DNA from 2 places in the Nocardia sp. NPDC003183 genome. Region 1 is predicted to be linked to the other one. Evidence: predicted binding sites of a transcription regulator. Region 1 holds the regulator's gene; the other holds the start of a gene.

Region 1 (8,146 bases):
TCACTGCGGCCACCCCGAGATCGGAATCCCGGTCCAGCGCGGTGAAGAACAGCACGCCGACCAACGCGACGCCCAGCGCGGTTCCCAACTGCTGTCCCGTGTTCAGCAGTCCGGAAGCCGACCCCGCCTCCCGTACCGGCACTTGACCGAGCAGCAGGTCCAGCGTGGGCGCCACCACCATCCCGAACCCCGCACCGGTGATCACCAACGGCAGCGCCATCTGCCAGGAAGTGAACTCGCTCCCGTATCGCACACCCATCGCGCCGTAGAGCGCGAACCCCGTCGCATTCACCAGCGCCCCGGCCATCAACACCCGCCGTCCGTACCTGGCGGCCAGCACGCCGACCGAAAGCCCCGCTCCCACCCCGGCACCCACCGCGAACAGCGCCGAGGTGAGCCCGGCCCGCAGCGGCGACCACCCGAGTCCACCCTGCATGAACAACGTCCACACCAGGAAGAATCCACCCATGGCGATCCAGAAGAGCAGCCAGGTCCCCAGCCCGATCGCGAACGGCCGCGACCGGAACAGTCCGAGGTCGACCAGCGGCGAACGCCCCTTCCGCGCAAGGCCGCGCTCGTAGAACAGGAACCCGGCGAACACCGTGAGAGCCGCACCCATCATCACGAAAGTCCATGCGGGCCAGTCGAGTCGACGTCCTTCGGTCAACGGGTAGACCAGCAGCAGTACCGCGGATACCGACAGCGCCATGCCGACCGGGTCGAGCCGGGGCGGTCTGGCCGACTTCGAATCGCTCATCACGAACCATGCCGCGATGAACCCCGCGATGCCGACCGGAATGTTCACCAAGAAGATCGGCCGCCAAGCCAGCCCGAACAGGTCGGCCTGCACCAGCACGCCGCCGAGCGCGAGACCGACCGCGGAGGCCGACCCGCCGACACCGCTGTAGAGGGCAATCGCTTTGGCTCGCTCCTCCTTCGGGAATGTCGTCTGGATGATGGCCAGGATCTGGGGCACCATCAACGCTCCCATCGCACCCTGCGCGAAGCGGGAGCCGATGAGCACGGTGGGATCGGTGGCCAGCCCGCACGCCGCCGAGGCGATCGTGAAACCGGCCATGCCGGTGAGGAACACGCGTTTGCGACCGTAGATGTCGCCGAGTCGGCCGCCGGTGATCAGCACGGCGGCGAAGGCGAGAACGTAAGCCGCGATGATCCATTCGAGCTGCGAGTACTCGGCGTGCAGGTCGTTCCGGATGCTCGGCACGGCCACATTGACGATCGTCACGTCGAGTAGATCCATGAAGCCGGCGGCCAGCACCACCGCGAACGCGATCCAGCGCCGCGGATCCGGGGCGGGGGGAGTGGGGGAGGTAGTCACGAGAGTCTCTCTTCGAGTAGGGGACCTCCAAACTATGCACCTCGAGTGATTATCAATCAATAGGGCAATCATGAATGGTGCGTTAATCGGCGTATCGTAGGGGTGTGACCGACCCGACGCAGCTGTCGACCCACGCCGGATTCCTCCTCGGCCAACTGGGCTTCCATACCGCCTACCGCTTCAGCGATCTACTGGCGCCGCTGGGCATCAAGCCCCGCCACTTCGGCATGCTGAAACTCCTGAGCGCCCACGACGGCCGCACGCAGCAGGAACTCGGCGAGGCGCTGGAAATCCACCGCAATGTCATGGTCGGCCTGGTGGACGACCTGGAGAAACGCAACCTCGTGGAACGCCGCCGTCACCCCAGCGATCGGCGCGCGTACGCGCTCCACCTCCTGCCTGCCGCCCATGCCCTCCTGGCCCGAGCCGAGCAGCGGGTAGCTGAGTTGGACGCCGAACTCCTGTCTCCCCTGTCTCCCGAGGACCGCGCGCTCTTCCTCGATCTCCTGCGCCGAACCGCCGAGGGCAACGGCCTTCGTCCCGGCATCCATCCCGGCCTCACCCGATAGCCCGCCGATGGTCTTCGGACCGTCACGATCGCGCATCGGGGGCTGCAGTTGAGCGCACTCGTGGCAAGAATGGCTCGGGGGCCGGGAAATTTTTTCGGGTGGCGGGAATGAATCGCCGCAGCTACTGGTTGTGCTGATCAACAACATGAGCGGACCTGACTCAACTTCGGGTTGACTCACGGTGGATCTCGAAGGCAGGATTGAGCCCACTGCGCTCAGCGTTGCAATAACCGAACGTCAAACAGGAGGAAACCACTATGGCTCGTGCGGTCGGAATCGACCTCGGGACCACGAACTCCGTCGTCGCCGTGCTCGAAGGCGGCGAGCCGGTCGTCGTCGCGAACTCGGAAGGCTCGCGCACCACCCCCTCGATCGTCGCCTTCGCGAAGAACGGCGAGGTTCTCGTCGGTCAGCCCGCGAAGAACCAGGCGGTCACCAACGTCGACCGCACCATCCGCTCGGTCAAGCGCCACATCGGCACCGACTGGAACGTCGAGATCGACGACAAGAAGTACACGCCGCAGGAGATCTCCGCGCGCACGCTGATGAAGCTGAAGCGCGACGCCGAGGCCTACCTGGGCGAGGAGATCACCGACGCCGTGATCACCGTCCCGGCCTACTTCGAAGACGCCCAGCGTCAGGCCACCAAGGAAGCCGGCCAGATCGCCGGTCTCAACGTGCTGCGCATCGTCAACGAGCCCACTGCGGCCGCGCTCGCGTACGGCCTGGACAAGGGCGACAAAGAGCAGACCATCCTGGTCTTCGACCTCGGTGGCGGCACCTTCGACGTCTCGCTGCTGGAAATCGGCGAGGGCGTCGTCGAGGTCCGCGCGACCTCCGGTGACAACCACCTCGGTGGCGACGACTGGGACGAGCGCGTCGTGTCCTGGCTGGTCGACAAGTTCAAGGCGTCCTCGGGCATCGACCTGACCAAGGACAAGATGGCCATGCAGCGTCTGCGTGAGGCTGCCGAGAAGGCCAAGATCGAACTGTCCTCGGGCCAGAGCACCTCGATCAACCTGCCCTACATCACCGTCGACGCGGACAAGAACCCGCTGTTCCTCGACGAGCAGCTCACCCGCTCGGAGTTCCAGAAGATCACCTCTGATCTGCTGGATCGCACCCGCGCGCCGTTCCAGTCCGTGATCAAGGACTCGGGCCTGAACGTGGCCGATATCGACCACGTCGTGCTCGTCGGTGGCTCCACCCGCATGCCCGCCGTCTCCGAGCTGGTCAAGGAACTGACCGGCGGCCGTGAGCCGAACAAGGGCGTGAACCCGGACGAGGTCGTCGCCGTCGGCGCCGCACTGCAGGCCGGCGTGCTCAAGGGCGAGGTCAAGGACGTTCTGCTGCTCGATGTCACCCCGCTGTCGCTGGGCATCGAGACCAAGGGTGGCGTGATGACCAAGCTCATCGAGCGCAACACCACCATCCCCACCAAGCGCTCGGAAACCTTCACCACCGCTGACGACAACCAGCCTTCGGTGCAGATCCAGGTGTTCCAGGGTGAGCGCGAGATCGCCTCGCACAACAAGCTGCTGGGCTCCTTCGAGCTCACCGGCCTGCCCCCGGCCCCGCGCGGCGTGCCGCAGATCGAGGTCACCTTCGACATCGACGCCAACGGCATCGTGCACGTCACCGCGAAGGACAAGGGCACCGGCAAGGAAAACAAGATCAAGATCCAGGACGGCTCCGGTCTGTCCAAGGAAGAGATCGACCGCATGGTCGCCGATGCCGAGGCGCACGCCGCCGACGACAAGGCGCGCCGTGAAGAGGCCGAGACCCGCAACCAGGCCGAGTCGCTGGTGCACCAGACCGAGAAGTTCATCAACGAGCAGAAGCTGAGCGAGGGTGGCGCACAGGTCTCCGCCGATCAGCTGGCGAAGGTGGAGAACGCGGTCGCCGAGGCCAAGCAGGCGCTCGAGGGCACCGACATCTCCGCGGTGAAGTCGGCCGTGGAGAAGCTGGCCACCGAGTCGCAGGCCCTGGGCCAGGCGATCTACGAGGCCAGTGCCGCCGCCGACGCGCAGTCCGGCAACGGCGCGGGCCCCAGCCAGGCCGATGACGATCAGGTCGTCGACGCGGAGGTCGTGGACGAGCCGGTCGACACGGACAAGAAGTGACCGAGGCGAACTCCTCGGAGCAGGAGTTGGTCGAGGAAATCCTGGACGACACTGCGGACGAGAACGCGGAGGCCGCCCCGGCGGACTCCGCCCTCGACGCCGAAGTCGTCGAGCCGGAGCACGACGAGCTGGCCGAGCGCACGGCCGACCTGCAGCGGTTGACCGCGGAATACGCGAACTACCGCCGCCGGGTCGAGCGTGACCGGCAGGCCAACATCGATGCCGCCAAGGCGTCGGTGGTCACCGAATTGCTCGCGGTGCTGGACGATCTGGATCGGGCGAGGGCGCACGGCGACCTCGACTCCGGCCCGCTGAAGTCCGTCGCCGACAAGCTCGAGACCGCGCTCACCAAGCAGGGTCTGGTCGAATTCGGTTCCGCCGGTGACCCGTTCGACCCCACGCTGCACGAGGCAGTGCAGCACGAGGGTTCGGGCGCCGACCCGGTGATCGGCATCGTCATGCGCAAGGGCTATCGGTTCGGCGACCGGGTGCTTCGGCACGCGCTGGTCGGGGTAACCGATGCCGAGGCCGCGGGGGCATCGGATCCGGATGCCGGCGACAGTCAATAAGAACGCGAAAGGAGGAGATGCCCGGTGAGCCAACGGGAGTGGATCGAAAAGGACTTCTACAAGGAGCTGGGTGTCTCCTCCGGCGCCTCGCAGGACGAGATCAAGAAGGCCTACCGCAAGCTCGCCCGCGACCTGCACCCGGACTCCAACCCGGGTGACACCAAGGCCGAGGAGCGGTTCAAGTCCGTGAGCGAAGCCAATGCGGTGCTGTCGGATCCTGCCAAGCGCAAGGAGTACGACGAGACGCGCCGCATGTTCGCGGGCGGCGGCGGTGGCGGACGAGCCTACGGCGGCGGGTTCAATCCCGGTGCCGGCGGCGGCTTCTCGCAGGACTTCAACATCGGTGACATCTTCGGTCAGGCCGGTGGTACCGGCGCCGCGGGCGACGGCGGGCTCGGCGATCTGCTGGGCGGGCTGTTCAACCGGGGTGGCGGCGGTGGCCGGGCGGCGGCTCGTCCGCGCCGCGGCTCCGACGTGGAGACCGAGACGACCCTGGGTTTCCGTGAGGCCGCCCAGGGCGTCACCGTTCCGCTGCGGATGACGAGTCCCTCGCCGTGCACCACCTGTCACGGCAGCGGTGCCAAGCCGGGCACCAGCCCGCGCGTGTGCCCGCACTGCAATGGTGCGGGCGTGGTCAGCCGGAATCAGGGCGCGTTCGGTTTCAGCGAGCCCTGCGACGACTGTCGCGGCACCGGGTCGATCATCGACGACCCGTGCACCGATTGCTCGGGCACCGGTATCCAGAACCGCACCCGCACCATCACCGTCCGGATTCCTCCGGGCGTCAGTGACGGTCAGAAGATCCGGCTGGCCGGTCAGGGCGAGGCGGGTCTGCGCGGTGCGCCTTCGGGCGATCTGTATGTCACCGTGCACGTCAGCCAGGACAAGGTCTTCGGCCGCCAGGGCGACGACCTCACCCTGGTGCTCCCGGTGAGCTACAGCGAATTGGTACTGGGGACAACAGTTTCCGTACCGACGCTGGACGGCCGGGTCGGCGTGAAGGTGCCCCCGGGCACCGCCGACGGGCGTATCCTGCGAGTTCGCGGTCGTGGCGTGCCCAAGCGCGGCGCGGCGGGCGGCGCCGGTGACCTGCTGGTCACGGTGAAGGTCGCGGTGCCGCAATCGCTCGACTCCGACGCCACCGATGCGCTCAAGCGCTATCAGGAGGCGGAGAAGGCCAGTGGCTTCGAACCGCGTGCAGGATGGGCGGGTGCTTGATGATGTCCGATGATCCGAAGTCCGTTTCGGGTGCTACCGCGCGTGCCGAGTTCTTCATGATCTCGGTGGCGGCTCAGCTGGCGGGGATGCACGCGCAGACGTTGCGTACCTACGATCGGCTGGGTTTGGTCACCCCGCAACGGACCTCGGGTGGCGGACGCCGTTATTCGGCCCGCGACGTCGAGGTGCTGCGCGAGGTGCAGCGCCTGTCGCAGGACGAGGGCGTCAATCTCGCCGGCATCAAGCGCATCATCGAGCTCACCAATCAGGTGGAGGCGTTGCAGCAGCGCGTCGAGGAGATGAGCGCGGAGATGGAGCGGTTGCGGGCGGGCTACCGGCCCGATCTGTCGCCGCCCGCGCGCAGTACCGCGCTCGTGGTGTGGCAGCCACGGCATCGGCGCTGAGTCGTCTTCGATTCGACGAGCCTCCGGTTCGCCCATCCGCTGTGGTGGATGCGAGCCGGGGGCTCGTTCGTCTCCGGTCAACCCCCGGCGACCGGCTGGTGACTCTCCAGCAACTCACTTATTCGTGATCTTGCTGATCGGAAGTCGCGTCGCGGCGCGCTGAGGTGGGGATTTATCACCGTGGACGTCCAAAAGTTTGCTGTCCGGATGCTGAATTCGGACCAATCGGAAGGCAATTCGCTCCCGGTTACCAGCCACTCCGGTGCGCCTACCATGCGTGTCATGGCTCGGCGCGCCGGTTTGCCGCATGCGGTCGACGTAGCGGAAGGGTCGCTCTACCAGGGCCATTGGTCACCAATTGTCTGATATTCCTGGTGGTTTCGAGAATCGTGAGCGGCTGTTCACCCGCAATTAACGGGCTTGAGGTATGTTTTCATGAGAAACTACTGGGAACCGCCTGGTATTTCGCGAATTACATGCGTGATGTTTAAGAGTACGATTCCTAAGCTGGCAAACCTCGCCTAGACTTCTCGCATCGGCTGCTGACGAGTGTCCTCCCAGCCCGTCACTCGCCGGCGCGGCTAGCGTTCGATGGCGAAACGAGGTTGTGACACATATGGATTCGCGGACTGTCGCTTTGATCCGTACTACGTTCAAGGCGGTTGCTGCGGAAGAAGGTGGACCCGAGAAGCTGTCGAGGTCGTTCTACTCGATCCTCTTCACGGACTACCCCGGTGTCCGCGACTACTTCCCGGCTGCCATGGATTCCCAGCGCGACCGGCTCGTCACGGCGATCTCCTACGCCCTCGACCGGCTGGAGGAGCCCGACAAGCTGCTGCCGTTCCTGGCCCAGCTCGGTCGCGACCATCGCAAATACGGCGTGCAACCGGCGCACTATGTGGCCGTGGCCAACTCGCTGAAATCCGCCATGCGCTTGTTCGCCGGTGCGGAGATGTGGACCGACGAGGTCGCCAGCGCGTGGGACGAAGGTCTGGCCACCATCAGCGGCGCGATGATCAGCGCCGCCGACAAGGAGACCACCCCGGCTACCTGGACGGGCACCGTCGTCGAACATCGCGAGGTGCTGCGCAATCTCTCGATCGTCCGGGTCCAGCTCGACGTGCCGATGCAGTACGCCGCCGGTCAGTACCTCAGCGTGCAGATCCCCTCGCGGCCACGGATGTGGCGCTATCTCTCACCCGCGAACCCGGCCAATCCCAACGGCGAGATCGAGTTCCACGTTCGCGGCGTGCTCGGCGGGTGGGTCAGCCCCGCCATGGTCGCGCACACCGCCGTCGGTGATCAGTGGGCGCTCGGCTCGCCGCTCGGCGGTCTCGGCGTACCGCGCAACACCAAACGCAAGATGCTGATGGTCGGTTGTGGCACCGGCATCGCCCCCCTGCGCGCGCAGATCATGGCGATGGCCCAGCGCCGGGTCAACCCGAAGGTGCACCTGTTCGTCGGCGGCCACCACCCCTGCGATCTCTACGACCTCCAGGTCCTGAGCCAACTCGCCATCGCCAACAAATGGCTCACCGTCACCCCCGTCACCGAGAGTGACGAAAACCCCTGGTGGTACTACGACTCCGGCGACCCCCAGCCGGATCTACCCGGCCTGGAACCCCGCATGACCGGCCAAATCGGCAAGGTCGTCGCCAGCTACGGCCCCTGGGCAGACCGCGACGTCCAAATCGTCGGCTCCCCCTCGATGGTCCAGACCACCAAGTTCCGCCTGATGGCGGCCGGTACCCAAGCCCAGTCGATCCGCCACGACCCCTTGTTCTGACCCGCGGGCTTGCCGCGAGCCCGTGGTCCTCAGGCGCCTTCGGAGATGATGTTGGCCGGGGGAGTTCCCGCTTCGATCAGACGGTCGACGGTGGTGCGGACCATCGCGGGCGAACCGCAGACCAGGACTTGGTGTTTG
Region 2 (8,146 bases), on a different contig from region 1:
CGAAGCCGGCTCGCAACGCGAGCTGCGGATCGGTCGAGCCGAGCGCGACCAGCGCGGTGCCGACCGCGGCCGCCGCGTCGTCCTGGATCCGGTCGTAGGCCGCCACCAGCACGTCTTCACGAGTTTCGAACTCCTCGTAGAACTGCCGCTTGGACAGCCCGGCCGCCGCGCACACCTCGGCGAGCGAGCACGTGGCGTAGCCACGTTCCGCGAAGATCTGCGTCGCTGCTTCCAGGAATCGCAGTCGTCGTTCGGCTTTTCGCGCGACGACCGTACGACCCCCATACCGCCTGTCCGCTGTAGTCACCTCTCCAAAGTATCTGAAACCCGGGATAACACTGACCTTTCCGGGTCGCTTCATCTATCCACCGAACAAAGGACGGCCGACCAGTGCTGAGCACCCGAGCATCGCGGACCGCATTGTCCGCCCTCGTACTAGCGGCGGGTGCGGCACTCGTGGCACCCACGCCCACGATGGCTGCCCCGCAGTCCGCCGCGACGCAGCCGAGCGTCCCCGCCATCGCCGAGAACGTCCCCTCCGGGACACTCGCGGCGCTGGCTCCGACGATCGTAGGCGCGATTTCGGCACCCGGCCCCATCGCCGACGGCGGACAGGCCGCGATCCTGGCCCAGGCTCGCGTGCTGCTGGCCACGCCCGGCATCCCGGCGCAGGTCAAGGCCACCCTCGAAAAGGTCATCACCTTCCTCGACGGCAGTGGCGGCGGCGGTCCCGAATTGCCGCCTTCGGACGGTCCGCGCATCGCGCAGTTCCTCTACCCGACCATCGGCAAGGGCTGCATCGGCCCGACGTCGGATTCCGTCGGCACCGCGCTGGCGGTCCCCGGCCCGGCGACGCTGCCGCCGCCCGGACCGGCCGCGGGCCAGACCGGCTTCGTCTTCACCGCGCTCGGCACGAAGACCGCCACTGTCGTGCAGAATCCGCCGATGACGGTGCAGTGGGTCAACCTCGACAACCGTCGCACCGGTACCCAGCCGCTCACCACCGAGGCGGGCATCAACGCCGACGGCCCGGCCACTCTCACCGCTATCGCCGACACCGGTCCCGGCCGGGTCGCGGCAGTGATCACCGGTTCGCTCACCACGGCCACCGCCGATGGTGACCGCACCTGCTCGTTCGCCCCGACCCTCGGTTTCTTCTCCGTCGGCTGAGTCTCGCACCACGCAATTGGAGTTCGATCTATGAAGTTTGTCGTCCCCGGCCTGGTCAGCGGCCTGGCCGGCGCGGTCATCGGGGTGATTGCCGTACTCGGCATCACCGCGGGCGCGCAACAGAATTCGATCCCCGCGCCCGAGGAGTCCGGTGACCCGGGCTCGTCGCTGCTCGGCAACGTGCAGTACGGCTCGCGATGAGCAACGTACGCAGGCTCATCGCCTGCATCCTCGTCGGTCTCGGCGCGCTGCTGCTCGCGGCCGCGGTCATGATTCCCACCTACACGGTCGGCAAGGTCGCCAAGACCCCGCTCGACTTGCGCATCACCACGGTCGCCAAGAGCGTGCCCGGCGAGGAAAGCCTCGTGCTGGACGCGAAGTCGCTCACCGCGACCGAGGGCGCTGCCAAGGTGAACACCAATGTGCCGCTCGTTTCCCAGCGCTTCCTGACGGTCGAGGAGCCCTCGGACGCCGACGAGATGACCGTCCAGGCCGGCCAGACCCTGCGTCGCGACGACCAGGACCCCAAGGACGGCCTGCTCACCGCCTCGGTCGACCGCGTCACCATCGACCGCGTCACCGGCGCGCCGATCGACGCCTCGCCCAACGGTTCGATCGCCGTGGCTCAGGACCCCAAGTCGGGCGCCGCGATCCCCACCGAGTCGCAGCGGCGCGGCCTGCAGTACCGCTTCCCGATCGGCACCGAGAAGAAGTCGTACCCGTACTTCGACCTCAACGCCCGCGCCACCTACGACATCGATTTCATCGACGAGTCGGAGATCAACGGCGTGCCGGTCTACCACTTCCGGCAGACCATCCCGGTGACGAACATGTGGGACGTCGTCAAGCACCCGTCCCATCAGCTCGCCCTGCCCGCCGCCAAGTGGGGCCTCGAGGGCACCGAGCCGGTCACCATGACGCGCTTCTACACCAACACCCGCGACGTGTGGGTGGAGCCGAGGACCGGCGCGGTTCTCAAGGGTGGCGAGAACCTCCACATGTACTACGGCCGTAGCGCCGGGCAGGTGGACGTCAACATCCTGAAGTCGCACCTCGTCTTCGACGAAGAGACCATCGAAGCCCAGATGGCCGTCACCCAGGAGAGCCTCGACAAGCTCGACCTGTACGGCAAGACTCTGCCGATCATCCTGGGCATCCTCGCCGCCATCTTCCTCATCGGCGGCGCGGTCCTCGGATTCCTGAGCTCGGGCTCCACCGCGGGCCGTCCGTTCGATCCCCCGACCGAGCGGATTCGTTCCTCGAACCTGTAAGCCACCTGTCCACAACTCGGCCTCCCCCGGTCCTCAACCCGGGGGAGGCCGAGCTGTTTTGCGGGCAGGTTTGCCCAGTGCGACCGCGCGGCAATCGGATTCAGGGTCGCGGTAACTGCCGAACTCGAGCCGCCTCGCGGGTGAGATGGTCGCGCTCGAGAACTGTGGTGGCCGCGCGGGCCGCTGCGGCGTACAGGGTCGCGGCCTCCTTGAGTTCGCCCGCTCGTTCGAGTAGGTAGGCCCGGGATGCGCTGTGGCGCGGTAGTTCCGGGTCGAGATCCGCGAGGGCGGCCAGCCCTGCTCGGGGGCCGTCGGCCTCACCGACCGCGACCGCGCGATTCAGGCACACCACCGGGCTGTCGGTGAGAAGCAGTAGTTCGTCGTACCACTCCACGATCTGTATCCAGTCCGTCTCAGCGGTGCTCGGGGCGTCCGCGTGCAGGGCCGCGATCGCGGCTTGGGCCTGGTATTCGCCCAGGCGGTCACGCGCCAGTGCGGCTTGCAGGATCGTCACGCCCTCGGCGATAAGGTGTGTGTCCCACCGGGATCGGTCCTGTGCGGCCAGCGGAATCAAGCGCCCGCCCTCGATACGCGACGCACGGCGGGCGTGGTGCAGCAGCATCAGCGCGAGCAGCCCCGAGACCTCGGGTTCGCCGGTCGAGGCGGCGAGCTGACGGGTGAGGCGGATGGCTTCGGCGGCCAGATCGATGTCGCCGCTGTAGCCCTCGTTGAAGACGAGGTAGAGCACCCGCAGCACCGTTGCCGGATCGCTGGGACGGTCCAGCGGTAAGCCCGTGATCCGCTTCTTGGCCCGGCTGATCCGTTGCGCCATAGTCGATTCCGGAACCAGGTAGGCCGTCGCGATCTGCCGGGTCGTCAGGCCGCCGACCGCACGCAAGGTCAGCGCGACGGCCGAGCCCGGCGACAGCGAGGGATGCGCGCACAGGAAATACAGCCACAGCGTGTCGTCCGTGGCGGGCACCGGACCGGCTTCGGGCTCGGCATCGACCGCGAATTCTCGCCCACGCCTGGATGTTTCGGCCTGTGTCGCATCGATGAACTTCCGCCAGGCGACGGCGACGAGCCAGCCCTTCGCGTCGCGCGGTGGATCGTCGGGCCAGGTTTCCAGCGCCCGGATCAGCGCCTCCTGCACCGCGTCCTCGGCCGCCGCGAACCCGGCCCCGCGGCGGACGAGGATCGCGATCACCGCGGGGACGAGTTCGCGCAGTAGCGCGTCGTTCATTCGGTCACCGTGGGCAACTCTGTGTAGAACGGCCGCAGTTCGAGCCATTCCTGCACCGGCTTTCCACCTGCGCCCGGTGCCGCCGACAGCTCCCCGGCGAGTTCGAGCGCCCGGTCATAGGTCTCGACATCGATGACCATCCACCCGGCGATCAGGTCCTTGGTCTCCGCGAACGGCCCGTCGGTGACCGGCGGGCGACCCGCGCCGTCCGAGCGGACCCACGTGCCCTGGGTGGACAGTGCCTGACCGTCGACGAACTCGCCGGTCGATCGCAATCGATCGGCGAAATCCACCATGTACTGCACATGCGCGGACACCTCGTCCGCCGTCCACTGATCCATCGGCGCGTCGTTGACCGATGCGGGCGCGCCACGGTAGTGCTTGAGCAGCAGGTACTTGGCCATGATGTTCTCCTCGGTTGGTGTTCTGTGTGGGTTGTACCCCTGGGACGGAGCCACCCACGCGTTCTCGACATCGGCGGCACAAGAATCCCGGCCGATTGTTTTCGCCGTGAGTGAACGGCGCCACCTGCAGGAACAAACCGCCGGGGGTCCATGTTGAGTCAGCAAAGCTCAACTTTGGAAGGGTCGACATGACTTCAGCTCAGAACCTGCCGGTGCTGTTCCTGACCGATCCGATCGTGCTGCCGGGCATGGTCGTGCCCATCGAACTGGACGAATCCGCGCAGGCCGCCATCGACGCCGCCCAGGCGGCCAAAACCGGTTCGGTGCTGGTCGCGCCGCGCCTCGACGAGGGCTACGCGTCCTACGGCGTCGTCGCCACCATCGAACAGGTCGGCCGGATGCGCGGCGGCGCGCCCGCGGCCGTGTTGAAGGCCGAGCGCCGCGCCCGGATCGGGCACGGTGTCACCGGGCCGGGAGCCGCGCTGTGGGTGGAGGCCGAACTCGTCGAGGCGGTCGAGCCCGACGAGCGGACCACCGAGCTCGCCGCCGAGTACAAGAAGCTGGTCGTCGCCGTGCTGCAGCGGCGTGAGGCCTGGCAGATCATCGACATCGTCAACCAGCTCGACGACGTAGAGGCCATCGCCGACACCGCGGGCTACGCGCCGTACCTGTCCGACGACCAGAAGCGCGAACTGCTCGAGACCCCCGATGTCGCGGTGCGGCTGACCAAGCAGATCGACTGGATCAAGGACCACATCGCCGAGGTGGAGGTCACCGACAAGATCTCCGAAGACGTCCGCGACGGCATGGAGAAGAGTCAGCGCGAGTTCCTGCTGCGTCAGCAGCTCAACGCCATCCGCAAGGAACTCGGCGAGGACGAACCCGACGGCGCCGACGACTACCGCACTCGCGTGGAGAACGCGGACCTGCCCGAGAACGTGCGCGCGGAGGCGCTGCGCGAGGTCGGCCGGTTGGAGCGCGCCAGCGACCAGAGCCCGGAATCCGGCTGGATCCGTACCTGGCTCGACACCGTGCTCGATCTGCCGTGGACGGTGAAAACCGAGGACAGCACCGATGTCTCGGCCGCGCGAGCGGTGCTCGACGCCGATCACCACGGCCTCGACGAGGTGAAGGACCGGATGGTCGAGTACCTGGCGGTGCGTTCGCGGCGGGCCGCGCGCGGTCTCGAGGTCGTGGGTGGACGCGGGTCCGGCGCGGTGCTCGTGCTGGTGGGTCCCCCCGGTGTCGGCAAGACCTCGCTGGGTGAATCGGTCGCCAAGGCGCTGGGCCGCAAGTTCGTTCGCGTCGCCCTCGGCGGCGTGCGCGACGAGGCCGAGATCCGTGGCCACCGCCGCACCTACGTCGGCGCGCTGCCGGGCCGGATCGTGCGTGCGGTGAAGGAGGCGGGTTCGATGAATCCCGTTGTCCTGCTGGACGAGATCGACAAGGTCGGCTCCGACTTCCGTGGTGATCCGGCGGCGGCCCTGCTCGAGGTCCTCGACCCCGCGCAGAACCACACCTTCCGCGACCACTACCTGGACCTGGACCTCGACCTGTCGAATGTCCTGTTCATCGCGACCGCCAACGTCATGGACACCATCCCCGGTCCCCTGCTGGACCGTATGGAGCTCATCACCGTCGACGGCTACACCGAGGCCGACAAGGTGGCGATCGCGCGCGACTTCCTGGTTCCCCGCCAGCTGGAGCGCAACGCGCTGACCGCGGAAGAAGTGTCGATCACCGACGCGGCCCTGCGCGAGATCGCGGCGAACTACACCCGGGAGGCGGGTGTGCGTCAAATGGAGCGCCTGGTGGCAAAAGCCTTGCGCAAGGCGGCAACTCGCCTGGTCACAGGCGACCCCGCGAGCGTCGGCGACGCTGCCGTGGACGCCCCGCTCGTCGACAAGGGCGCGCTGGGCGAGGGCGCGGTGCTCGGGTACGACCCCGAACTCGGCTACGACAACGTCATCGACATCGCGGCCGGTCCGCAGCCGGTCGGTCAGGTGACGAGCCTGGTGGTCGACCTCGACAACCTCACCGACTACCTCGGGCGTCCCCGCTTCACCCCGGACTCGATGGAGCGCACCTCCGTCCCGGGCGTGGCGACCGGCCTCGCGGTGACCGGTGCGGGCGGCGATGTCCTCTACATCGAGGCCAACGGCGCCGAGGGCGAGCGTTCGCTCACCCTCACCGGCCAGCTCGGTGACGTGATGAAGGAATCGGCTCAGATCGCCCTCACCTACGTCCGCTCGCACCTGGAGGAAATCGGTATCGAGCCGAAGGTCCTCGACCGCAACATCCACATCCACTTCCCCGCGGGTGCGGTCCCCAAGGACGGCCCTTCGGCGGGCGTCACCATGGTCACCGCCCTGGTGTCGCTGGCCCTCGGTCGCCCGGTCCGCGGCGATGTGGGGATGACCGGCGAGGTCACCCTGAACGGCAGTGTCCTGCCGATCGGCGGCGTGAAGCAGAAGCTGCTCGCCGCCCAGCGAGCCGGCCTGAAGACCGTCTTCATCCCGGCCCGCAACGAACCGGACCTGGACGAAGTCCCGGCGGAAGTACTGGCCGCCCTGAACGTCCGCCCCGTCGCCGACGTGGCAGACATCCTGGCCTACGCGATCGAGCCGATCGCCGAACCCGCCGCCGACGGCAAGACCTTCGCCGTCAGCGCCTGATCCCCGCTGTCAACGGGCCGTGCACAGCTGTGTACGGCCCGTTGACGTGTCCGGCTAGCGGCTGACGGTCGGCGGCAGCATCGGGCCCGCGACGGTGACTACGGCGAGTTGGTCGGTGTCGTAGTTGTCCTGGTCGTCGAGGTCGTCGAGGTCGTCGAGGTCGTCGTCGAGATCGTCGTCGTCGAAACCGTCCGCGTCTTCCTCGGTGGTGGGGGCGAGGTCCTTCTCGACGCGGCGAGTGGTGCCCTGGGCGACCGCGCAGAGGACAGGTTCCTCGCCCTCGGTCTCGGCGTAGACGTCGCAGTGGGTGACGGCCTGGCGGCGGGTGGCGCCAAGGACGGTGGCGTGCACGCGCAGGCGCTCGCCCTGGGCAGGGCGCAGGTAGGTGATGGTGAAGCCGCCGGTGAGGACGTTGGGGCCCAGGACGGTACCCGCGGCGAAGGTGAGGGCGTTGTCGGCGGCGTAGGCGAGCACCCCGCCGTGCACGAAGCCGAACTGCTGGCCGTGTTCTGGCTGGATGTCGATGATGAGAGTGGCTGCGCCCTCACCGAATTCGGTGAGCTCGGTGCCGACCAGACGGGCGAACGGCTGCGCGGCTAGTACCTGGCGCGCCAGGTCGAGGTCGAGGGTGGAAGCTTCGGTCGGCATCGGGTGTTCCGTTCTTCGAGTTGCGTGGCCCTGCATGGTGACTATTCGGTGCCGTCGGCCCGCAGTGTCGCCCACGCGGCGGCGGCGAGCTCGGGGGCGACATCGGTTGGCGCGGTACGGATATTGCCACCAAGCCATTGGCGGGAGTATTCCTGTGCCGCACCGAGCCACAGCGCGTAGACGAGATCGAGTTCCAGGTCACGCACCGCGCCGTATCCCGCGTGCGTGCGCCACCACCGCCGGACGGCCGTGAGGAACTCCACATTGCGCTCGCTCTCCCGGGCCCCGGGCGGCCGCGAACCCGTGAGAACCGTTGCGCGATATTGATATTCGTGCACCCAGTGCAGGTGCGCGCGCACCCCGGCCTCGACGCCGGTCCGCGCGTCGGGACTGTCGGCGACGGCATTCCAGAAGTGTTGCTGGTAGTCGGTGAGCGCGGCCATCCAGACCTGCCGATAGAGGTCGGACTTGTCCGGAAAGTGGTGGTACAGCGCGCCGACGCTGGCATCGGCGGCGGCGCGGATATCGCTCAGCGTGGCATCGAGCACGCCGTGTTCGGCGAACTGCCGCTCCGCGGCGAGCAACAACCGATCTCGCATCTCCATATACAGAATTTAGTTCTGTCCGGCTGACGTGGCAAGAGCCGATCTGTCGGTGCGATGCGGTAAGACGGAACTGTGCCCCGGTGGCTCCTGCATGTGGATCTCGACCAGTTCCAGGCGGCGGTGGAATTCC

Evidence for each region. The regulator HspR, encoded in region 1, represses chaperone genes until heat shock. The targets are predictions, from matches to a motif close to ANNTGAGTNNNNNNNACTCANNT.
Region 2: lon (endopeptidase La) is a predicted target of HspR. The motif match lies at 4,240-4,262, and genes of this name have one in related genera.

Annotation. Positions count from the first base shown of each region.
Region 1 is NZ_JBSFTG010000006.1:269,096-277,241, reverse strand. Features, by position in the region: gene ACWDXS_RS21085 (MFS transporter) at 1-1,339, opposite strand, end outside; gene ACWDXS_RS21080 (MarR family winged helix-turn-helix transcriptional regulator) at 1,444-1,908, shown strand; gene dnaK (molecular chaperone DnaK) at 2,166-4,031, shown strand; gene grpE (nucleotide exchange factor GrpE) at 4,028-4,600, shown strand; gene dnaJ (molecular chaperone DnaJ) at 4,625-5,818, shown strand; gene ACWDXS_RS21060 (heat shock protein transcriptional repressor HspR) at 5,821-6,222, shown strand; gene ACWDXS_RS21055 (FAD-binding oxidoreductase) at 6,839-8,008, shown strand; gene ACWDXS_RS21050 (FAD-binding oxidoreductase) at 8,038-8,146, opposite strand, start outside.
Region 2 is NZ_JBSFTG010000004.1:244,031-252,176, reverse strand. Features, by position in the region: gene ACWDXS_RS17095 (TetR/AcrR family transcriptional regulator) at 1-307, opposite strand, end outside; gene ACWDXS_RS17090 (Rv1157c family protein) at 391-1,170, shown strand; gene ACWDXS_RS17085 (DUF2613 domain-containing protein) at 1,201-1,371, shown strand; gene ACWDXS_RS17080 (DUF3068 domain-containing protein) at 1,368-2,441, shown strand; gene ACWDXS_RS17075 (RNA polymerase sigma factor) at 2,542-3,684, opposite strand; gene ACWDXS_RS17070 (YciI family protein) at 3,681-4,088, opposite strand; gene lon (endopeptidase La) at 4,277-6,763, shown strand; partial or broken gene ACWDXS_RS17060 (PaaI family thioesterase) at 7,004-7,411, opposite strand; gene ACWDXS_RS17055 (TetR/AcrR family transcriptional regulator) at 7,453-8,016, opposite strand; gene ACWDXS_RS17050 (DNA polymerase IV) at 8,089-8,146, shown strand, end outside.